Regions from separate parts of the Virgibacillus xinjiangensis genome, predicted to be linked through region 1. Evidence: riboswitches for the same ligand, from Rfam matches in the RefSeq annotation. Region 1 holds a riboswitch; each other region holds the start of a gene.
The links. Region 1 has a riboswitch for S-adenosylmethionine ahead of ACFOGI_RS11275 (MFS transporter). Riboswitches for the same ligand answer to the same signal wherever they lie in the genome.

Region 1 (3,211 bases):
GGGATTCAAATGACAAAATCAGTACATACCCAAGTCAGAGCTCCATTCCGCGCAGATCATGTAGGAAGCTTCCTGCGTCCGGAGCGATTGAAACAAGCCCGTAGCCAAAAAGAAAATGGAGAGATTACAGCAGAGCAGCTTCGTCAAATAGAAGATGAGGAAATTGTGAAGCTGGTAGAAAAGCAGAAAGAAGCAGGCCTGCAAGCAGTGACCGACGGGGAATTGAGGCGCAGCTGGTGGCACTTTGATTTTCTGGAAGGCTTCGATGGCGTGGAAGGTTACACGCCGGAGAAGGGATTGCAATTCACCGGTGTAGAGACAAGAAAGCGCGGTCTGAAAGTGACAGACAAGGTCCGGTTCAACGGCCATTATATGATCGAACACTTCAAGTTCCTGAAAAGCCTAGCTGGCGATGCAGTGGCTAAATTCGCCATTCCAAGTCCAAACATGCTGTATTTCAGGGGGGAATTTGAGGAAGGGACATACCAGAATGACGAAGAGCTGGTCGACGATCTGGCTGCCGCATATCAAGGCGTGATCCAGGCACTTTATGATGAGGGTTGCCGGTATCTGCAAATCGACGATACTTCCTGGGCCATCTTCTTTTCGGAAGAACGCCGTAAATCGATGATAGAGAATGGGAAGGATCCGGAAAAAATTGCTGCCTTATGCGCTCGGGCTGTCAATGAATCCATTGCCAACAGGCCGGATGATTTGCTGGTGACTATGCATATCTGCCGGGGTAATTACAAATCAACCTATATGACCAGCGGCAGCTATGAAGCATTATCAGACATCATCTTCGGTGGCTTGGATGTTGATGGACTGTTCCTGGAATTTGATGACGAACGCTCTGGAAGCTTTGAGCCGCTGCGCAAGATCAACCGCAATGATCTATACGTGGTATTGGGATTGATTACCTCGAAGTTCGGTGAATTAGAGGATCCAGAGGAAGTCAAAGCTCGGATAGACGAAGCAAGCAAGTATGTTCCTTTGGAGCAGCTTTGCCTGAGTCCACAATGCGGATTCGCTTCCACCGAGGACGGAAATAAACTGACCGAAGAACAGCAATGGCAGAAAGTACGCCATGTAGTGGACATTGCAGAAGATGTTTGGAAGTAATCTTGGAAGAGACCACAAGTGAACATCTCTTATAAAGAGTGGTGGAGGGACTGGCCCGATGAAACCCGGCAACCTTTCAATAATGTTGAAAAGGTGCTACATCCTGCAGAGCTTCCGGCTTTGCGAGATAAGAGAGGCAGAGTCTTTACGTAAAAGCCCCTCTCTCTAAGCAGAGGGGCTTTCGTATATCATCAGAATTTCATCTTTAACGACAGACAGTATAAGTTCAACTAAAACGATGCCGGCGCCTTTACAAGGGCTTGGCTATCACCAGTAACGAAAGGAATGTGTTGAAAATGGCAAAAGTGAAAGAAGGTTGGCAAAGGTATCACACGATTTGGGGGTTGCTGTTGTTGGGGTGGGTCATTTCCTATATCGACCGGACGGCAGCTGGCCCCATCATCACCTATATGATTGAAAATGAAGTATCATTTTTCGCTAATGTAGATAATCCACATGGGATTGGCGGATTGATCGGAAGCTTGTTTTTCGCAGGATTCATGCTGATGCAGTTCCCTGGCGGGTATTTTGGCGACAAATTCGGTTATCGCGCCGTCATTGTCTGCAGTATTTTTTGGGCCGGTGTTGCCACATTGCTCACTGGTTTGGTTGGCGGTTTGATTGCATTCATCGTGTTCCGTGTCCTGTTAGGGCTTGGAGAAGGTGTGTTTTACTCGAATGACCGCTCCTATATCGCCTATCACACACCGGCTAATAAAGTCGGAACCGGGATGGGGGTCGTACTGACCGGTGTGTCCATCGGCCTGACTGCAGGGCTGTTGGGAATTCCATACTTGTTGACAGTTGCGGAGCCATTCATGGGCATCGATGCATGGCGTTTTCCTTTCTATGTAACCGGAGCGCTGACCTTGGTCGTCGGATTGGTTTTATATTTCTTTTTGAAACCGAAGGCCAGTACTGTTCAGCCAACCGAAAAGTCCTCACCGGGCATCAAAGCGAACTTTGGAAAGACATTCGGTTATATGACGGGGTATTCGGCGGTGTTCCTGCTCCTCGTGATGGGGATCTACTTCGCTTCTGTCCAACTGAACCTGACAGAAGTATCCATCGCATTCATCCTGGTGGCACTATGTCCATTGCTGATTTTGTACTTGTACATGACCAAGAAATCCGAAATCAAGCCATTGTTGGCCAATAAGAATCTCTTTTTCCTGTACTTATTCTTCATTCCGGTGATGTGGCATCTATGGTTCTATGGTTTCTGGTCCGTATCGATTGTGCAGGATTTTGGAGGAGGCGCCTTGATGGCAGCGGCATTGGTAGCTTCCTTCAACGGGATTGCCGGGATTATCGGATTCCCGCTGGGGGGCAAAATTTCCGACTTAGTGGCGGATCGCCCGAATGGACGGCGTAATGTGCTTGTCGTTCTGACGGCTGTATTGACGGTGCTTATCTTTGTTTTTGCTGGCTATGTCATGATGGGCTATAGTCATCCAGTGGTCATGTCGGTCATTCTATTTGTATCCGGCCTATTCTTTTTCGCCTTGCAGCCTGTTGCCCATGCACTGGCATCCGACCTCACCCCGCCGGAGAACAAGGGGTCCATGTTCGGTATGCTTAACCTGATTGCAGAAATCGGTGCGGTGCTGGCGCCGGTGGTCTCCGGTGCGATTCGCGACCAATCCGGCAACTGGGGCTCTGCACTCTTGCTGGATGGCGCTTTGATGGCTGCCGGCCTGGTTCTTGTAATTGCCATATCCGGAAAAGCTGTCGCGAGCTCGGCCGTTGGCAAGAGTGCTTAGGTCGCAGGAAATAGACGTAGCTACTTTCCATGAAAGACAGGAGGATGGGTCATAACGAGGTGGTATGAAGCGAAAGAACGTAACAATGCAGTGAACCAGCGGAGGAAATATGCGCAGATTCCAACGGGAGGAAAGGCCTAGGTGAGACCCCGAAGTGCGATAGCATTCGGAGGCTCACCAGCCGCCCGTGGAAAGCGAAGTAAGTATATTTCCGAAGCGGGTGTATACCACTCCCTTTTGATTTAAATACATATCGGGTTGACAAAGGATAATGGGCTCCGATATAATTACTTCGAATTCGAGATAATTATAAAGGAATGGTATTC
Region 2 (3,211 bases), on a different contig from region 1:
TGTGGTGACGAATCAGGGAGGGGTCGGTCTCGGCTTCATGGCAGAAGAAGCATTGAGAGAGGTACATATGAAAATGCAGGAAGTTCTGCGGAAAGAAAACGCATTAATTGATGATATTGCTTACTGTCCTCATAAGCCCTATGCCAATTGTGCGTGCCGTAAGCCGAAGCCTCAGATGATACTGGATTTAGCGGAGAAGCACCAGGTAAACCTGAAAGAAAGTTATATGGTAGGTGACCGTGAACCAGATATTCTTGCAGGAAGGGATGCAGGAGTAAGAACGATCCTGGTTGGTAATGGAGATTCTGGAGGAGTTGTTGCAGATTTTGTTTTTCCTGATTTACTAGCTGCTGCGAAGTGGATTGCCAGTTAAGGGGGGCTGTTAAACCAAGTCCGCTCCAATCTTAGCTGAAAGGTGTTGCGGGAATTTTGCATTATCTTTATAATAGTAAGCATTATCTGAGCAATCACAGGGGGAGATGCTGTTGCCAATAAATATACCGAAAGAACTGCCTGCTACGGAAGAGCTGAGACATGAAAAGATATTTGTCATGGATGAAGATCGTGCAAGGTCTCAAGATATCCGTCCACTGAATATACTGATCGTCAATCTCATGCCGGAAAAGGAACGTACGGAACTGCAGCTGCTTCGCCTATTGGGAAATACGCCGTTGCAAGTAAATATATCTTTTCTGCGGATGAAGACACATGAAGCGAAAACTACCAGCAAATCCCATTTGGATACGTTCTATGAAACATTCAGTGAAGTTAAAGACCGCCGCTTTGATGGAATGATCATCACTGGTGCTCCAATCGAACACCTTGCATTTGAAGAGGTGGACTATTGGGAAGAATTGACGGAAATCATGGAGTGGAGCAAGAACAATGTAACCTCTGTCTTGAATATCTGTTGGGGGGCACAGGCCTGCTTGTATTATCACTATGGTATCGGCAAATTCCCGTTGCCGAAGAAGCTCTCGGGGATTTATCAGCATCAGGTTGCTGACCAGACCATCAATTTGGTTCGAGGGTTTGAAGATGTATTCAATGCTCCACACTCTCGTTATACTGCGGTTTCTATGGAAGAGATTGAGGAAGATCCTCGTCTACTGCTTCTATCTTCATCGGAAGAGGCGGGTGCATTCATCATCTTATCCAAAGATGAAAAGCATATTATGGTGACTGGGCACTTGGAATATGATGCAGACACGCTGGCGGAAGAATACGCCCGTGATCTTGATAAAGGACTGGATATTGATGTCCCAGAAAATTACTTTCCAAATAATGATGTGAACCAAGATCCGTTGAATACTTGGAGATCCCATACACATCTGCTGTTTTCCAATTGGTTGAATTACTATGTCTATCAGCAGACTCCATACCAATGGAATTAGTGCTCCACTTTGCTTTTCAAGGGAAAAATGCTATTATAGTAGATATGAAATTACAGATAATTGAGTGAATTGTTTCTTATCCGGAGAGGCCGAGGGACTGGACCGATGAAGCCTCAGCAACCTGTCTTTCGACAAGGTGCTACGTCCAGCAAGCTGTATAAGCTTGAAAGATAAGAGGGATAAACTGTTTCTACAGGGTCTCTTCTTATGGAGAGGCCCTGTTTCATTACATACAACTCAGAAGGAGAGGAATACATAATGGCAGTAAAATTAGAGAAAAAAGCACCATTCAAAGGGGACCATGTGGGAAGCTTGTTGCGTCCGCAGAGGTTGAAACAGGCAAGATTGCAAAGAGCAAATGGAGAAATCACTGCAGAACAGCTGCGGAAAGTGGAAGACGAAGAAATCATCAAGCTGGTGGAAAAGCAAAAGGAAGCAGGATTGCAGTCCATCACCGATGGAGAGTTCCGCCGTTCTTGGTGGCATTTTGATTTCCTGGAAAATCTTGTGGGTGTGAAAGGCTATGATTCAGGGAAAGGAATCACCTTTGACGGAATCCAAACCAAATCCCGTTCCATCAAAGTAATCGACCGAGTGGATTTTGATGAAAGCCACCCATTCCTGGACCACTATAAATTTCTACATAACCAGGTAGGAGATCAACATGTACCAAAGATGACCATTCCGAGCCCGAATATGCTCCTGCTTCGAGGAGAGATAGATGAGGATGCCTATGGAGTAGAAGCCATTCTTCCAGACTTGACGAATGCATACAGGAAAGCTATCCAAGCATTTTATGAGGCTGGGTGCCGCTACCTGCAACTGGATGACACTTCTTGGGCTACTTTCTTATCGGAGAAAGGTCTTCAATCCCTTCGCGACAAGGGGTATGATCCAGAGAAGCTGCGGGATCTCTTCACACGCGCCATCAATGAATCACTCGAGGGGCGTCCGGATGATATGCTGATCACCATGCACATTTGCCGCGGAAACTACCGCTCCCATTATTTCAGTGAAGGTTCATATGCGGCTGTTTCCGAAATCATTTTCAGCCAGCTTCAGGTGGATGGGCTCTTCCTGGAATTTGATGATGAGCGTTCTGGTGGATTCGAGCCTCTGAAGCATGTGAAAAGAGATGACCTCCACGTGGTTCTCGGCCTGATTACTACCAAGGTCGGGGAGATGGAAGAGAAAGAAGAAGTCAAGTCGCGGATTTCCAGAGCTGCCGAGTACCTGCCATATGAACAGCTTGCTCTAAGTCCACAATGCGGCTTCGCCTCCACAGAAGAGGGGAATGATATTTCAGAAGAGGACCAGTGGGCCAAGATCCGCCATGTCCTGGAAGTCTCCGGAGAAGTTTGGAAATAAGAAGATAGGTTAGAAGATAGACCGCATAGGAGCCTGGTTGCCCTTTGCAGTCTTCTGGTACCTAGGATTTACACTAATACGAGTTCCCGCCAGTTGGTGGGCATGCCTCCAACTCAGCTGAGTGAAAAAGATTGGCCAACTAACAGGAAAAACCGGACAGCAATTGACTGCTGTCCGGTTTTGTTTTTTCTTGGTATCTATCATTTTTGCTATACTAGACTGTATGAAATGGAAATTGGAGTGAGCGCTCTTGCAAAAGTTCGTGAAAGTTATGCTGCATGTCTCGGTGCTATTCGGAATGTACTGGATAGGTACCCGTATTCAACAAGCATTTGATTTGTTTATACCTGGGAGCGTCATTGGCTTGGTACTGCTGTTTTCTTTGTTGATGGCCGGGATTGTCAAACCCCATTGGGTAGATGAGGGAGCACAGTTCGTGGTCAGGCATC
Region 3 (3,211 bases), on a different contig from region 1:
TAAATTCGTCAATGGTTTCCGGGGTGTTTTTGCCTTCTTTTCCTTCGAAGAGGTCGAGATTGACAGTCACATCCATACAGCCAAGGTATCTTCCGTTTTCATCACGTACTGCCATGAATTTTTGGTAAATCTGACCAGATTCACCACTGCGCTTAGGGAACCAAAATTCCCATTCATCGCGTTTTCCTGTATGGAAATCATTCAACAACTTTTCAACGTGGTGAGCCACTTTCGGGTGAAGCTCAAGCACGTGGCGGCCAATCGCTTCCTTCCGGCGACCATGCACACGGTTTGGATTATTTGAATACCAGCGGAAAATATCATCGGCATCACAAAAGCCCATTTCAAATGGCAGTAGATTAATGATGGAATCCAACGTGCTTGCTCTGATCGCCCCGGTTTCAAAATTAATCACAGCTTCAGGACTGATTAGTTCGGACAATTTTTGTTCAAGCATATCTAAATCTCTCCTTTAAGAATAGAATTTTATAAATAATAGTAAGCATAGACTCATCTGCTAATAATGCTATATAGCAGGTATGGACTTATAAAAGAAATCCGGTGCAGCCGTTCCTCTGATCACAGCTGAACTGGCGTTTACATGTTTTTCGCATATTGCTCATCAGGGATCTTATTCAGCATGACATATAGGCTTACGTCAGATGACCCAGTACTGGCAAATGCCAGCTCTTCATCGCCATTACATACAAGAACGTCATCCTGTTGTACAGGAACTTCTTTCCTATCTATGGTAAATGTACCTTCACCCTGTAGGACAAGTAAATATACATTGGAGCCAGGATGCTTATGTGCAGGCAAAGTTTGACCAGGTTCAAAGTTAAGCACAAACACCGTACTTTTGTCCTCTTTAAAAATAATCCGTTTCGTAAACCTCTCCTTATTCATTTCCATATATTCGTTAAGGTTTTGTATTTTCATGTCAACTTCCTCCCATTTGATGAATCATAAGTAAATCTGACTTTCTAACCAAAGTATATTCTAATAAACGGATAAAAAAATTGACCTAGGTCAATTTTGGAATGATTGATCTCAAAATAGCAGGGTTTTGAGCTAAACAGGCAAGATAGACTGAAAATTTTATTCCAGCTCCATCAGAGTCAGCCGATTAGTAACCAATCTATCGACTTGATCCGACATCTTCCTCCAAAAATCTCTTTATCTTATTGACAAAAAACTCACTCGAGTATAAAATTGCTCATTACTAACAAAAATTTTCTAATTTAATAATTTTACTTATCAAGAGTGACTGAGGGACAGGCCCAATGACGTCCGGCTACCTCCTTTTAGAAGGAAAGGTGCCAATTCCTGCAGAATAATTCGGATTTATTCTGGGAGATAAGGCGAAATAGACATACAGCCTCTTTCCCATTGGAAGAGGTTGTTTTGTGTCTATCAAAATTTATTAATTAGATACAAGGGGGATAGAAGCCAGGGGACAGTATTGGAAAAAGCCGAGTATTGCTATGGTAATACGGACGTTATTATATGTACCGTTATGCGAGGGCACAGTCGTTTAACTCAACGAAAGAAAATACACACAAGAGGTGAACAACTATGCAGGAAGAAAATAAAAGTAAAAAATTGCTGGATCGGATTCCACATCCACTTGCTCTATTGTTTTATATTGTAGTTGCTGCAGCTATTTTGACGTATATTATTCCGGCAGGATCTTATGAAAGGGAAGATGTGGATGGTGCCACTCGGACTATTCCTGGGACGTTTGATTTCATAGAGAGTAGTCCGGTTGGGATTCTCGATTTATTTACGGCAATTCCAGAAGGTTTCCAAGAAATGTCCGATATCGTCTTTGTCACATTCGCGGCTGCTATGATGTTCGGACTATTGGAAAGAACGGGGATGCTGGAAAACACAGTAGGGACCTTCATACGGAAAGTTGGTATGAACAGGCGTTTCCTTGTCGTTGTCATCATGACATTCGTTTATGGATTTTTCGGGATATTTGTAGGGCTTGAAAATAATATCGCCCTTATTCCAATCGCTGTATTAGTAAGTGTTGCAATTGGCGGAGATGCCATGCTCGGGGCCGGTATTGGAATTGGGGGTGTGCTTGTAGGATTTGGTTTATCTCCATTCAATCCTTATACAGTTGGTGTAGGACACAAGATAGCGGAAATGCAACTCTTCTCAGGATGGCTTTTCAGAAGTATTTTGGTGTTTGCTATATTATCCGTATTAGCTTATTTTAACGTAAGGTATTTCAAAAAGATTTTAAAGAACCCGGGTAAAAGCCTGGGGTATGACATAGATACTCAAGACATGTCACTCAGCAAACCGCTTGATACATATCACATGAGAAAAAAAGATATTGCCATGCTATTGGTATTCATCTCTGGGATCATTATCATGCTCACTGGTATCTTCACCCAAGGATGGTATATCAATGAAGTAGCTGCGATCTATCTGATGATCGGGATGGTCTGTGGACTGATTGCTGGGTTGAATGGCAGTGAGATTGCCAAAGTATTTTCCAAAGCGCTAGAACCTAGTGCATTGGCAGCTATCTTGATTGGGGTGGCAATGGCGACTCAAGTAGTGATGAACCAGGGTAATATCAGTGATACAGTTGCTCATGGCCTTGTCTCTGTGCTGGATTATTTGCCAACAACACTAGCGGTCTTGTTCATGACGGTAGCCCAGTCGATCATTAATATTCTGATTCCTAGTGGGAGTGGACAAGCAATGGTGACACTGCCGATCATGATTCCGGTCGGTGATATGTTGGATATTACACGGCAATCGACCATTTTAGCATTCCAAGTCGGTGATGGCCTTACCAATTTATTTTCCCCAACATTGGGCGGGCTGATGGCAATGCTTGGTTTATGCAGAGTACCTTATGGAAGATGGCTTCGTTATATTGTCCCGTTTGCCATCATAGCACTCTGTATCGCTTGGATTGCCTTGGTCATCAGTGTATTGATTAATTGGGGTGGCTCCCTCTAAAATAAAGTTTACTTTGTTGGATGGTTGGTCCAACTTGGTCCGTTGTACGTAACCGTTTGGTGTTCATCACCAGACGGTTTTATTTGTATAGGATTGTTTATATCTGATAGATGCTCCACTTCCGTTTGGTTTGTTAACGGCTCTGTGGTTCATTGAAGTCTCTATAACGTAAACTCTGTTGCCGGTAGGAATTTTGATAAAATAATAGAAAGGGTATAGGTTGTTA
Region 4 (3,211 bases), on a different contig from region 1:
ACTGGCATTATGGGCAACAACCAATTGTCCTGTGAGAAAATGATTCAGCTCCGGCCACATTTCCGCAAAGGTAGGTGCATCCTCCACATCCCGTTCAGTTATCCCATGGATTCTGGTATTGAAGCGGTTGAACGGCATCAAGGGATTGATCAAACGGTAGTATTCCTCCTCAATCTCGTACTCATTGGCTACGACTACGCCAACCGCGCAAGGGCTGAAGCGTTTTTCATTGGCAGTTTCAAAGTCGATCGAAACGATTTTCATTCAAATGGACCCTTTCTATGCTGGTATTCTTTACCTATGATAACATCTATCTCGCCACCCGGGCATGTATTCTGTCCAAATACCTTTCCATGGCCGGTTTCCAGAAAATTACTGTTCCAACCTTGTTATTCTTACAGGAAATGGGGAATGCAAACATAGAAAACACTTTACATTCGCGGTACGTCATGAAAGGAGCAGATCGCCTATTAATTCCGTCACATTACTCGTCATTTTCATCATCTCAGCAATTCTTTCTGTCTTTGCCGCTACTCAACTATCAAAGTATGCCAATATTATCAGCCATAAAGCCAAATTAGGCGGATTCCTGGCAGGAACTCTGCTGCTTTCCATTGCCACTTCCCTTCCGGAACTCACAGCAACCATATCAGCAAGTGTCATCGGCAATGCGGATATTGTGATCGGAAATGGAGTGGGCAGCATTCTGTTCAATATGTTTGTACTGTTCCTGCTCGACGTGCACTTCCGGAAAAAACGTCTTTTCCTGACTGTGTCGCATAACCACTTGTATACTGGCTATCTGGCCTTATTCCTCTGCGTACTCATTACGCTGGGTCTTGGTTTTGATTTTGATGTCTCCTTATTTGAGTTGGGTTTCACCAGTCTCGCGCTTGTTACGGTCTACTTGGTTGGAATGAAATTCTTGTCCGGCAGCCCACAAGAGGAGGATAAGCCTGACCCGGTAACCACCAGCGGTCTAGGCTCTGCCATCCGGCGTTTCCTCTTGTTCGCTGTCATCATTTTCATTACAGGCAGCAGCTTGTCGGTCACAGGGGATGCGATTTCCCGGGAAACAGCCATCAGCGCCACAGCTGTCGGCAGTCTGATGATTGCATTGGCGACTTCCCTTCCGGATGCAGCAAGTGTGTATACGGCCCTGCGTTTGTCGAATATGAACCTTGCCGTGGGTACACTGCTTGGCAGCAATGCCTTCAATATCACGATTCTTGCTGCCGGTGATTTCTTTTACCCTGGAGGAAACATGTGGCAGGCAGCAAGCGATGATCTCCTCTATCTATCCATCATCGGTTTCCTGCTCACCACCATCGTGATGGTGACCATTAAGCGCGACAGGACCAGGAATATGTGGACCTACCTGCTGCCTTCATCCCTGGCATTGGCCAGCTATGTAGCTGTGGTTGGCTATATTTTGACCAGTTGATGCGGCCGCTTGTCCAACCACTCTAATAGGCAGAATTTTCCGTCACGCTATGCATCTTGACTTTTCCGGTCGCCAGGTGTAATGTCAGTATTAAATCAATAGAATACTGAATTTTCTTATCCAGAGAGGTGGAGGGACTGGCCCTTCGAAGCCTCGGCAGCAGACTGACTACCGTGCAGTACTGTGCCAATTCCAGAAGCTTGTGTGCTGAAGATAAGAAGAGAATGAGCTTTAAGCCAAGCCCTCTTCTTGTGGATAAGAAGAGGGCTTTCATGTATTCCTAAAACACAAAAAAGGAATAGACGGTTTCCCCAGCAGTTGCAACCTGCTGCAGGATAGCCTATTCCTTGCCGTATGAAATGACAATCAAGGAGATGAAGAAATGACCGACAAGAGCATTGAAACGAAACTGGCCCAGTTGGGGAACAGAAGTGATGAAAAGACAGGAGCCATCAATCCACCGATCTATATGTCGACCGCCTATCAGCACGTGGGTCTCGGACAGTCCACCGGGTATGATTATACACGCACCAAAAACCCTACCCGAACCCTTCTGGAGGACGGAATCGCCGATTTGGAATCCGGTGACAGGGGGTTTGCCTGCAGTTCAGGCATGTCCGCCATCCAGCTCGTGCTATCCCTTTTCAAAAGCGGGGATGAGATCATTGCACCGGAAGATCTATATGGCGGTACATACCGCATCTTGGAGCAATATGAACAGGCATATGATATCCGGACCCGTTATACGGAGTTCATCAGCATAGAGGAAACAGAAAAGCTTATCACCGATCAGACAAAAGCGATTTTCCTGGAAACGCCGACCAATCCACTGATGCAGGAGATCGATATCGCTGAAGTTGCGGAACTGGCCAAAAGCCGCAACCTGCTCTTGATCGTGGACAATACCTTCCTCACCCCTTATCTGCAGCGGCCGATCGAATCAGGAGCCGACATCGTCATCCATAGTGCCACCAAATATATCGGCGGCCATAATGATGTCCTTGCCGGCCTCGTTGCAGCCAAAGGGGACGAGCTATGTGAGAAGCTGGCAGTTCTCCATAACACGTCCGGCGCGGTACTGTCCGCCTTCGATTCCTGGCTTGTCATGCGTGGTCTAAAGACACTATCCCTTAGAATGGACCGGCACCAGGAGAATGCCAGGCAGATTGCCGAATTCTTGGAGAATCATCCGGCGGTTACAGATGTCCTGTATCCAGGAAAAGGCGGCATGCTGTCCTTCCGCCTGGAAAACAGCGATTGGGTCGATCCGCTGCTTCAGAATTTGGAGCTCATCACCTTTGCTGAAAGTCTCGGCGGTGTAGAAAGCTTTATTACCTATCCGGCGACCCAGACACATGCAGAAATACCGAAAGAGGAAAGGGAAAGCCGCGGCATTTCCGACACATTGCTCCGCTTCTCCATCGGCATCGAGCGTGCAGAAGACCTGATGCAGGATTTGGACCAGGCATTGAAGCGACTCTAATCAAAAACAAGAAGCGACCTTCCTCCAAAGGGATGGTCGCTTCTTGTTTCTATTGCTAGAAATCGAACGTTTTTTCTTCCACGGTAAAGCTCCTGACGGCTTCTTCGTCCAATTGAAAACCGATACCTGGCTGTTCCGGCACTACGATCTCTCCATCAGTTGCCGTCACTTCCGGCTGAATGATATCCTTTTCCCAATATCTTGAAGACCCGGAAGTGTCACCTGGCAGCACGAACTGCGGAAGGGTGGTCAATGCGATATTATGAGCACGGCCGACACCCGCC

Region 2: another riboswitch for S-adenosylmethionine. It lies ahead of ACFOGI_RS12890 (5-methyltetrahydropteroyltriglutamate--homocysteine S-methyltransferase); the one in region 1 lies ahead of ACFOGI_RS11275 (MFS transporter).
Region 3: another riboswitch for S-adenosylmethionine. It lies ahead of ACFOGI_RS05375 (YfcC family protein); the one in region 1 lies ahead of ACFOGI_RS11275 (MFS transporter).
Region 4: another riboswitch for S-adenosylmethionine. It lies ahead of ACFOGI_RS00660 (methionine biosynthesis PLP-dependent protein); the one in region 1 lies ahead of ACFOGI_RS11275 (MFS transporter).

What each region holds. Positions count from the first base shown of each region.
Region 1 is NZ_JBHRSA010000043.1:45,657-48,867, forward strand. Features, by position in the region: gene ACFOGI_RS11270 (5-methyltetrahydropteroyltriglutamate--homocysteine S-methyltransferase) at 10-1,122, shown strand; SAM riboswitch class I at 1,149-1,256, shown strand; gene ACFOGI_RS11275 (MFS transporter) at 1,419-2,885, shown strand.
Region 2 is NZ_JBHRSA010000046.1:175,015-178,225, forward strand. Features, by position in the region: gene ACFOGI_RS12880 (D-glycero-alpha-D-manno-heptose-1,7-bisphosphate 7-phosphatase) at 1-373, shown strand, start outside; gene metA (homoserine O-acetyltransferase MetA) at 486-1,394, shown strand; SAM riboswitch class I at 1,468-1,571, shown strand; gene ACFOGI_RS12890 (5-methyltetrahydropteroyltriglutamate--homocysteine S-methyltransferase) at 1,653-2,762, shown strand; gene ACFOGI_RS12895 (CidA/LrgA family protein) at 3,013-3,211, shown strand, end outside.
Region 3 is NZ_JBHRSA010000020.1:11,693-14,903, reverse strand. Features, by position in the region: gene ACFOGI_RS05385 (PAS domain-containing protein) at 1-457, opposite strand, end outside; gene ACFOGI_RS05380 (cupin domain-containing protein) at 598-939, opposite strand; SAM riboswitch class I at 1,252-1,363, shown strand; gene ACFOGI_RS05375 (YfcC family protein) at 1,576-2,985, shown strand.
Region 4 is NZ_JBHRSA010000003.1:111,807-115,017, reverse strand. Features, by position in the region: gene ACFOGI_RS00670 (3'-5' exonuclease) at 1-264, opposite strand, end outside; gene ACFOGI_RS00665 (sodium:calcium antiporter) at 329-1,444, shown strand; SAM riboswitch class I at 1,558-1,664, shown strand; gene ACFOGI_RS00660 (methionine biosynthesis PLP-dependent protein) at 1,827-2,927, shown strand; gene menC (o-succinylbenzoate synthase) at 2,983-3,211, opposite strand, start outside.